3 regions of the Streptomyces sp. V2I9 genome follow, and region 1 is predicted to be linked to each of the others. Evidence: riboswitches for the same ligand, from Rfam matches in the RefSeq annotation. Region 1 holds a riboswitch; each other region holds the start of a gene.
What was found. Region 1 has a riboswitch for cobalamin ahead of QFZ71_RS00915 (ABC transporter substrate-binding protein). Riboswitches for the same ligand answer to the same signal wherever they lie in the genome.
Positions count from the first base shown of each region.

Region 2: another riboswitch for cobalamin. It lies ahead of QFZ71_RS05215 (cobalamin biosynthesis protein); the one in region 1 lies ahead of QFZ71_RS00915 (ABC transporter substrate-binding protein).
Region 3: another riboswitch for cobalamin. It lies ahead of QFZ71_RS21065 (ribonucleoside-diphosphate reductase subunit alpha); the one in region 1 lies ahead of QFZ71_RS00915 (ABC transporter substrate-binding protein).

Region 1 covers NZ_JAUSZJ010000002.1:201,110-204,359, reverse strand. Annotated here, with positions in the region: gene QFZ71_RS00925 (acyl carrier protein) at 1-236, shown strand, start outside; gene QFZ71_RS00920 (beta-ketoacyl synthase) at 233-1,459, shown strand; cobalamin riboswitch at 1,611-1,798, shown strand; gene QFZ71_RS00915 (ABC transporter substrate-binding protein) at 1,858-2,904, shown strand; gene QFZ71_RS00910 (FecCD family ABC transporter permease) at 2,901-3,250, shown strand, end outside.
Region 2 covers NZ_JAUSZJ010000002.1:1,158,167-1,161,416, reverse strand. Annotated here, with positions in the region: gene QFZ71_RS05220 (cobyric acid synthase) at 1-652, opposite strand, end outside; gene QFZ71_RS05215 (cobalamin biosynthesis protein) at 774-1,739, opposite strand; cobalamin riboswitch at 1,875-2,007, opposite strand; gene QFZ71_RS05210 (hypothetical protein) at 2,181-2,408, opposite strand; gene QFZ71_RS05205 (inorganic phosphate transporter) at 2,421-3,250, opposite strand, start outside.
Region 3 covers NZ_JAUSZJ010000002.1:4,751,101-4,754,350, reverse strand. Annotated here, with positions in the region: gene QFZ71_RS21085 (carbon starvation CstA family protein) at 1-167, shown strand, start outside; gene QFZ71_RS21080 (YbdD/YjiX family protein) at 164-367, shown strand; gene QFZ71_RS21075 (hypothetical protein) at 595-1,281, shown strand; gene QFZ71_RS21070 (GNAT family N-acetyltransferase) at 1,281-1,790, shown strand; cobalamin riboswitch at 1,842-1,978, shown strand; gene QFZ71_RS21065 (ribonucleoside-diphosphate reductase subunit alpha) at 2,115-3,250, shown strand, end outside.

The DNA.
Region 1 (3,250 bases):
GGACGTTCAAGGTGCCCGCCGCCGAGGTCCTGCCGGAGTCCACCATGGACAGCCTGGAGATGGACTCCCTCGCGGTCGCCGAGTTCGCCGTCATCATCAAGGAGACCCTGGGCGTCACCGCCGACTCCGAGAAGCTCTACAAGGACGCCACGCTGGCCGACATCACCGCGTACATCGACGCGGCCGTCGGCAGCATGGAGGCCGAAGCGACGGTGCCGGTGAGCAACACCCGATGAAGCGACCCGCCATCGCCGTCACCGGGCTGGGAATGATCACCCCGGTCGGCCACACCACCGACACCACCTGGGACGGAGTCCGCGCCGGCGTCTCGCCCGCCGCGACCGTTCCCGAACTCCGGGGCTGCGCGGTCGACTTCGCCTGCACGGTCTCCGGCATCGACCTCGACGACGCCGTCGGCGGCCGGACCGCCTTCCGGATGGGCCGGTACGTCAAGTTCGCCCTCCTGGCCGCCCGCGAGGCGGTCGCCGACGCCGGGCTCGACCCCGCGCAGTGGGACGGCGCCCGGGTCGCCGTCGTCGTCGGCACCAGCAGCGGAGGATCCGCCGGGCTCACCGAACAGGCCGTCGCGCTGGACCGGCGAGGCCCCGAGGCCACCTCTCCCTCGGGCATCCTGCTGACCATCCCGAGCATGCCCGCGGCCGAGATCGCCATCGACATGAAGGCCACCGGCCCCAGCCTCGCCCCCTGCACGGCCTGTTCGTCGGGGGTGACCGCGCTCTCGGTCGCACGGGACATGCTGACGCTCGGCCACTGCGACATCGCCATCGCCGGGGCCACCGAGTCGATCGTCTTCCCGGTCGCCATGACCGGCTTCGGCCGCTCCGGCGCGGCGGCACCGCGGGACGGCGACCCCGCCCGGCTCTGCCGCCCCTTCGCCGCCGACCGGGCCGGGCTCGTCATGGGCGAGGGCGCCGCCGTCATGGTCCTGGAACGGGCCGAGGACGCCCGGTCCAGAGGAGCCGCCCCTCGAGCGCTGATCGCCGGCACGGGCGCCACCACGGACGCCCACCACCCCACCAGCCCCCACCCTTCCGGGGCGGTCGCGCGGGAAGCCGTCGACGCGGCGCTGCGCGACGCGGGCTGGCAGGCCGGAGACGTCGACCACGTCAACGCGCACGGGACGTCGACCCCCCTCAACGACGCCACCGAAGCCGCGCTCATCAGCCGGGCCTACCCGCACCGGCCGCCCGTCACCGCCCCCAAGGGCGTCCTGGGCCACTGCATGGGAGCGGCCGGCGCCATCGAGGCGGGCCTGACGATTCTCACGCTCCAGCACGGGGTGATCCCGCCGATCGCGAACCTGGACGCCCCCGAGCCCGGATTCGACATCGACTGCGTCACCAAGGCCCCGCGCGTGACACCCGTACGGCGGGCCGTCAGCCATTCCTTCGGCTTCGGCGGCCAGAACGCGGTGATCGCCCTCCAGGCCGCCCCCTGACCTCGGGATTCCGTGCCGCTCGGACCGGGTGAACCACGGGTTCCGGCACCCCGGCGGAGCCCTCCACGGGCCGGTGCGGCGGGCCGATCCCACGCCGCACCGGCCCCGCGCACCGGCTGGTCGCACCGTCCCTGGTCCGGGCGAAGGCGCGTGATAGCTTGCCGGGGCCAGTCGAACCCCAGCGACGGGGTCAGGGAATCCGGTGCGAACCCGGAACTGACGCGCAGCGGTGAGGGGGACGGGCGGGGCCACGGCCACTGGAGCGCACCCGCGCTCCGGGAAGGCGTCCCGCCCGGACGAACCCGAGTCCGAAGACCTGCTGGCGCCCGCGCCCGTACCCGGGCGCGGGAACCGTACGACGGGCTCCGCGACAGGGCCCAGAGACACCGAGGTCCTTCGTGCTGCCCACAGCCACCTCCGCCCCGATACGTACCGCCGCCCTGTTCGCGGCGGGCCTGCTCACGCTGACCGCCTGCGGCGGCCAGGGACCCGGCAGGAGCGACGAGAGCGGCAGGACCGCCGGGTTCCCGCTCACGCTCGAGAACTGCGGACGCACCGTCACCGTGCAGGCCCCGCCCGAGCGGGCCGTCTCCGTCGACCAGGGTTCGACCGAGATCCTGCTCTCCCTCGGCCTCGCCGACCGGCTCGCCGGTACCGCCACCTGGAGCGACCCGGTGATGAAGGGGCTGGAGAAGGCCAACGCGGGCGTCGAGCGGATAGCGGAGAACCGGCCGTCCTCGGAGAAGGTCCTCGACAAGGAGCCCGACTTCCTCTCCGCCTCGTTCGCCTCGACCCTCGCCAAGGGCGGCGTCGCCCCGCGCGAACAGTTCGAGAAGCTGGGCGTCCCGACCTACATCTCGCCCGCCGACTGCGTCGGCAAGGACAACAGCGGCGGCGGCGACGGAGCCCGCACCGCACCCCTGACGATGGACAGCGTCTACACCGAAGTACGCGAACTGGCCCAGGTGTTCGACGTTCCCGAACGCGGCGACGCCCTGGTGAAGAAGCTCCGCACCCGCGTGGACGAGGCCACCGACGGCATCGACGCCTCCGGTACCTCCCTCCTCTACTGGTTCTCCGACTCCAAGGCCCCCTACCTCGCGGGCTGCTGCGGCGCGCCCGGCGTCATCACCAGGGAACTCGGGGCCAAGAACGTCTTCGACGACACCCGCGACGAATGGCCCCAGATCAACTGGGAGACCGTCGCCGACCGCAACCCCGACGTCCTGGTCATCGGCGACCTCAGCCGCACGACGCAGACCGCCGAGAGCGCCCGGAAGAAGATCGAGTTCCTGGAGTCCGACCCGGTCACGAAGACGATGGACGCCGTCAGGAACCGCCGCTACGTACTCCTCAGCGGCCAGGCCATGAACCCCACCATCCGGACCGTCGAGGGACTGGAGCGCGTCGCGGCCGGACTGCGCGACTTCGGGCTCGCGGAGTGAGCGCGGACAGCCGTGCGGCCGAAGAGCGGGCCGACGCGCCGCCCGCCGCCACCCACCCCGACGGCCCCGCACGGATCGGTGCTCCGCTCGCCGTGCTGCTCTGGGGAGGCGGCCTGCTCCTCCTCCTGGCCTCCGTCGCGGTCGCCGTCACCATCGGGCCCGCCCGGATCTCCGTCCCCGACGTCCGCTCCACCGTCGCCGCGCACCTCGGGCTCGGCGCGAGTGACCTCAGCCCGATCCGGGACGGCATCGTCTGGAACCTCCGCATGCCGCGCACCCTCCTCGCCGCCGTGTGCGGCGCCGGACTCGCGGTGTGCGGCACGGTGATGCAGTCGCTGCTGCGCAA
Region 2 (3,250 bases), 960 kb from region 1:
CGGTCAGCCCGTACAGCATGTCCAGGCCCGGCTCCAGCAGGGAGACGTCGCCCCGGAACTTGTTCACCAGGTAACCGGCGACCAGCGCCTGGTCCTCGGGGCTCAGCAGCGCCGTGGTCCCGAAGAACGAGGCGAAGACCCCGCCCCGGTCGATGTCCCCGACCACCAGCACGGGGAAGCCCGCGGCCCGCGCGATCCCCATGTTCACGATGTCGGTGCGCCGCAGGTTGATCTCCGCCGGCGAACCGGCCCCCTCGCAGATCACCGCGTCGTACGCCGACCGGAGCTGCTCCAGGCAGTCGGTGACCGTGCCGAGCAGCGCCTCCTGACGGCCCCCGTGGTATCCCCGCGCGCTCATCTCGCCGACCGGCCTGCCCATCAGGACCACCTGACTGGACCGGTCGCCGCCCGGCTTCAGCAGCACCGGGTTCATCAGGGCCGTCGGCTCCACCCGTGCCGCCTGCGCCTGCATCGCCTGGGCCCGGCCGATCTCCGCGCCCTCGCGGGTCACGAAGGAGTTCAGCGACATGTTCTGCGCCTTGAAGGGCGCGACCTTCACACCCTGGCGCACCAGCCAGCGGCAGATGCCCGCCGTGACGACGCTCTTGCCCGCATCGGACGTGGTCCCCGCGACCAGCAGCCCACCGCTCATGCCCGCTCCCGTTCCTGTACCGCGTCCCGTGCCGGACCGTCCACGCCCGTCCCCTCGGGGCGCCCCGTGCCCGTACCGCGGCGCGTCCCCGCGGCGCGTCCCGTTCCCGTGCCCCGACCGCTCACGTCCGTCCCCGCTTCCGCCCCGCGAGGAGGCATCCCGCCGCCAGCCGGCCCGCCACGCACACCCCGAGGGCCAGCAGACCCACCCGGCGCGACAGACGCACCGCGCGTTCGATGTCCGCGCCGCGCACGTCCCGCCCGGCCGCCCCGTTCAGCACCGGCCGGTGCTCGACGCGCCCCGCGTACGCCAGCGTGCCGCCGAGCCGTACGCCGAGCGCCCCGGCGAACGCGGCCTCCACCGGCCCCGCGTTCGGGCTCGGGTGGCGGTGCGCGTCGGCCCTCCAGGCGCGTACGGCGTCCAGGGGCCGCCCGCCGCCCACCACCGCCAGCGCGGCCGTCAGCCGGGCGCCCGGCCACCCCGCCACGTCGTCCAGCCGGGCCGAGGCCCAGCCGTAGCGGCGGTAGCGGGGCGACCGGTGGCCGACCATCGCGTCGAGGGTGTTCACCGCACGGAACCCGACGAGCCCCGGCACTCCGCCGATCGCGCCCCACACCAGCGCGCCCACGACGGCGTCCGAGGTGTTCTCCGCGACCGACTCGACGACGGCGCGGGCGATCCCCGGACCGTCCAGGGCGTGCGGATCGCGCCCGCACAGATGCGGCAGCCGCCGCCGGGCCGCCTCCAGGTCCCCGGCGGTCAGCGCATCCCCGATGGCACGGGCCTCCCGGCCCAGCGACGTACCGCCGACGACGGACCAGGCGGTGGCGGCGGTCAGCGCGACGGCGAGCGCGGGGCGGGTCCGGACGGCGCGCGCGGTCAGCGCGGCGGCCCCCACGGCGCCTCCGGCGCAGACGAGGGTGTGCAGTGCGCCCCGGCCCCGGTCGTCCCGCCACAGCAGGGACTCCACCCGTGCGGCGGCCCGGCCGAACCCGGCGACGGGGTGGCCCCGCCGTGGATCGCCCAGGAGGGCGTCGGCGATCAGCCCGGCCGTGGCGCCGTACGCGAAGACGCGATCGGCCCGCACGGGTCAGCCCGCCGCGGGGAGAGGCGTTCCGGCGGCTCGGCCCGGAGTCGGGGGCACGGAATGCGGCACACGGCGGCCGGGCATGGCGTAGTCCTCACTCAGGGTCCGCGCCCTGGTTCGACGTGACGGCGACGAGAGTCTCCTGGCTCCCGGATCCGCAGTTCCCCCGGCCTTCCAGCCCGCGTACCGCGAGCCGTGACGTCCGGTGTGGGGGAGTGCTCCCCGGTGACAGTGGCGGGACCGCGCCGGATTCGCACCGGCTTCCTCTGCTGTCGCCGTAAATGGCTCCGGCAGTCCACCACGCCCCGCGAACAGCCGTCAACTCGCTGTTGACCTGCGGGGCTCCACTGTGGGCAGACGCACATCGGGCCGGACACACAGGTGTGGGTCCGGCCCGATGGAGTGCCGATGCGGGGCGCCCGGGGGCGTACGCGTGACGGGTCAGGCGACGATCAGGTAGATCCCGTACGCGACCGCCGCCGCGCACGCCGCGAAGCAGGCGTAGGCGCTGGTGCGGGCCAGCGCGGCCGACCCGCCGGAGGCGCCGCCGGACGGGGCCGACAGCTTGGAGAGGGCGACGATGCCCAGGGTGAAGAGGCCGACCAGCGCGACGGTGACCACGAGGCTGACACCGAAGACGGAGGCGAGAGCTGCCCAGTCGATTTTCATGTGGATCCGTCCTTACACCGTGGCCGTCGGCCGGGCCGGGTCGTCGGGCGCCGATGCCGGGGCCGCGATGGTGGTCATGAGGCCGGCGGCCGGGACGCCGGCGGGCGGCGGCTGGACCGCGGCCATGGCGGTGGTGACGACGCCCCGGGGCTCGTCGTCGCCGTCCGAGTCGTTGACGTTGGTGTGGTCGACCGGCTGGCGGCGCGAGGCCAGCCAGATGGCGAAGGAGCCGCCGACGAGCAGGAGCGCGGTGACGGCGATGCCCCACGTGCCCTGCTTGGTCAGGAACTCGGCGGCGGCGCCGACCAGACCGGCGGCCGGCAGCGTCAGGCCCCAGGCGACGAACATCCGGGTGGCGGTGGACCAGCGGACCACGCCCCCCTTGCGGCCGAGGCCCGCGCCCATCACGGCACCCGAGCAGGACTGGGTGGTGGAGAGCGAGAAGCCGAGGTGCGAGGAGGCCAGGATGACGGTGGCCGCACTGGTCTGGGCCGCGAAGCCCTGCGGCGGCTTGAGGTCGGTCAGGCCCTTGCCCATGGTGCGGATGATGCGCCAGCCGCCGAGGTAGGTGCCGAGGGCGATGGCGACGCCGGCGGAGACGATGACCCACATCGGCGGGTTGGAGCCGGGAGCCAGGACACCGCTGGTGACCAGGGCGAGGGTGATGATGCCCATCGTCTTCTGGGCGTCGTTGGTGCCGTGGGCGAGCGAGACGAGCCCCGCGGAGGCGATCTGCCCGGCCCGGTAGCCCTTGGCGGTGGACTTCAGCTGGTTCGGGTCGGTGACGTTCCGGTTGATCCGGTACGTCAGCCGCGTGGCCAGCATCGCGGCGAAGCCGGCGA
Region 3 (3,250 bases), 4.5 Mb from region 1:
ATCCGGAGAGCGTCAAGCTCCACGAGACGCCGTTCGTCGAGTCCCGGCTCGTCGCCCCCGCCTCGCTCTTCGCGACCAAGGAGGAGAAGGCCGAACTGGCCGCCGCCGGTGTCGGCCCCGAGGGCGGCCTGCGCAAGGAGGCGGCGGGAACGGGGAGCCGGACATGACGGTCGCGGATGTACGACGGCTGGCCGGGCGGATCCGCTGGTACGTCCGCGAGGTGACCGGCGAGTCGGTCTACGACCGGTACGTGGCGCACGCCCGCGCACACGATCCGGACGCGCCCGTCCTGTCCCGCCGCGCCTTCGAGCGCGCACGCATGGACGCCCGCGAGGCGGACCCCCGCGAGGGCTTCCGCTGCTGCTGAGCCCGACGGCCGGTCACCAGGCCCTCGCTCACGGGCCGTCGCCCCTCCCCCGATGGGGCGGGCGGCGGCCCGGCGGCCTTTCAGTCGCCCGCCGGCCTTCCGGTCGCCCGGCGGTCCGCTGCCCGCCGGCCTTTCCACTGCCCGCCGGGCCCGGCCGTCCTTCCGGTGCCTTCCCGTCGTTCGCCTTCCCGGCACACGGAGCCCTCACCGTACGCAAGGATGTGCGCATGACCTCGCGTTCCCGGCGGCCCCGGTTCCGGCTCGTCCGCACCATCACCCCGGCGGCGCCGGCAGTGGCCCTGGCCGCCTCGGCGGGCTGCGGCACCGAGCCGCCGCCCGACGCGCGGGCGGCGGACCCGAGCGGTTCGGCCGTCCCGGCGCCCGACCGGGCGGAGCTGGAGGCGCGGGCGCGGGCCGCGCGGACCGTCCCGGAGCATGTGTGGGTGACCGAGGCCGACGGCTTCGCCCTGGCCCGCCGGTCGGTCGGGGTGCTCGGCGACGACGGGTTCGGCAGCGCCTACACCTCGCCGGACGGCGGCCGCATCCAGCTGTCGGTGGAGCGCCGCCCGCACGCCGTGGCCGACTGCACGGACGCCGCCGCCCACCCGGCCGGCCGGAAGCCCCCCGCGACCTGCGAGCGGGACGGCGGACAGTGGTACAGCGCCACGGAGTCGGGGCACGCGTACGCGCGCGAACAGGGCGGCCTCGTGGTGACGTTGAGCGGAACACGCCAGGAGGTGGACCGGGCGACGCTGCGGGCGGCGGCCCTGGCCGCCCACCGGGCCGACGACCGCGAACTCGACGAGGTCCTGCCGCCCGCCGGCCCGGACTCCGCCGAGCGGCCGGTCGAGCGCGGCGACCTGCCGCCGGTGGGGGACGGCGCCCCCGACAACGACGTGGGAACGAGTGGTTGATGAAGGTGACGGTCAGGGTGGCCGACCCCGCCGAACACGCCGTTCTCGGCGAGATCATCGCCGAGGCGTATCTGGGCGACGGCCTGCTGGACGGTCCGCGGGACCCGTACCTGCTGAAGCTGCGGGCGGTGGAGCAGCGGGCGGCCGAGGCGGAGGTCCTCGTCGCGGTGGCCCCGGAGGGGGCGGTGCTCGGCGGGGTGACGTACGTCCCGCCGGGTGCTCCGTGGTGCGACATCGCCGGTCCGGACGAGGCCGAGTTCCGGATGCTGGCGGTGGCCCGCGCGGGGCGCGGGCGGGGCGCGGGCGAGGCGCTGGTGCGGGCCTGCATCGAGCGGGCCCGGTCCGCCGACGGGGTCCGGGCGCTGGTGCTGTCGACGCAGCCGGCCATGTTCCCGGCCCGGAGGATCTACCGCCGGCTGGGCTTTCTGCGGACCCCCGAGCGGGACTGGGAGCCGGTGCCGGGCCTACGGCTCATGACGTTCCGGCTGGACCTGGAGGCGTCTTCCTAGGCGCGAAGGACATCGCCGCGACACAACATGTGGGGGCCACATCATCCGGCTGCCCCCACATGTATGCTCGACCTCGCTGTCGCCGCAGGGGAATCCGGTGCGAATCCGGAACTGTCCCGCAACGGTGTGATCAGTGCGCTTCTGCGCACCCGCAAGTCCGAAGACCTGTCGACAGCGCGTCCGGCTCGACCGAACCGGGCGCCAGACGTCCGGGCCTCGCGGATGGGCCGGTGGACGCCGTCAGCTGCGCTGCCCCGACCCCGGGTTTCGCGCTGCCCGGCTTCTCCGCCCTCCGCAGGCCCCTGCCGAGCGAGGGAAAGCCCTGTGACCATCGCGCCCGCCGATCCGGTTTCAGCCACCGAATCCGCAGTGCCCCCGGTGTCGGCCACGGCCGGGAACACCCCGAACGACGGACCCGGTACCGCGCTGCTGCGGACCCTGACCGATCTCACCGTCGATCTTCCCGACACCGACCCCGGCCGGGTCGCCGCCGCCGCGCTGCGCGGGCGCAACGCCCGCTCCGACGAGGCCGAGCTGCGCTCGCTGGCCACCGAGGCCGCCGCGGGGCTGATCTCCGAGGACCCGGCGTACTCCCGGCTCGCCGCCCGGCTGCTGACCCGTACGATCGCGGACGAGGCCGCGGGCCAGGGCGCGACGTCCTTCTCCGCCTCGGTCGTCGTCGGGCACCGCGAGGGCCTGATCGCGGACCGCACCGCCGCCTTCGTCGAGCTGCACGCGAAGGCGCTGGACGAGCTGGTCGAGCGGGCGCTGGCCGAGGGCGCGGACGACCGCTTCGGCTACTTCGGTCTCCGTACGCTGCACAGCCGCTATCTGCTGCGCCACCCGCACACCCGCCAGGTGATCGAGGTCCCGCAGCACTTCATGCTGCGGGTGGCGGCGGGCCTCGCCGAGGACGAGTCGGCGCGGGCGCTGGACGAGGTCGCCGCGCTCTACGGGCTGATGAGCAAGCTGGACTACCTCCCCTCCTCCCCCACGCTCTTCAACTCCGGCACCCGGCACCCGCAGATGTCCTCCTGCTATCTGCTGGACTCGCCCAAGGACGAGCTGGACTCGATCTACGACCGCTACCACCAGGTGGCACGGCTCTCGAAGCACGCGGGCGGCATCGGTCTGTCGTACTCCCGCATCCGCGCCAGGGGTTCGCTGATCCGGGGCACCAACGGGCACTCCAACGGCATCGTGCCGTTCCTCAAGACGCTGGACGCCTCGGTGGCCGCGGTGAACCAGGGGGGCCGGCGCAAGGGCGCCGCGGCCGTCTACCTGGAGACCTGGCACGCGGACATCGAGGAGTTCCTGGAGCTGCGCGACAACACCGGCGAGGACCAGCGGCGTACGCACAACCTGAACCTGGCGCACTGGATCCCGGACGAGTTCATGCGCCGGGTCGAGGCGGACACCGAGTGGTCGCTGTTCTCCCCGGCGGACGTGCCCGAGCTGGT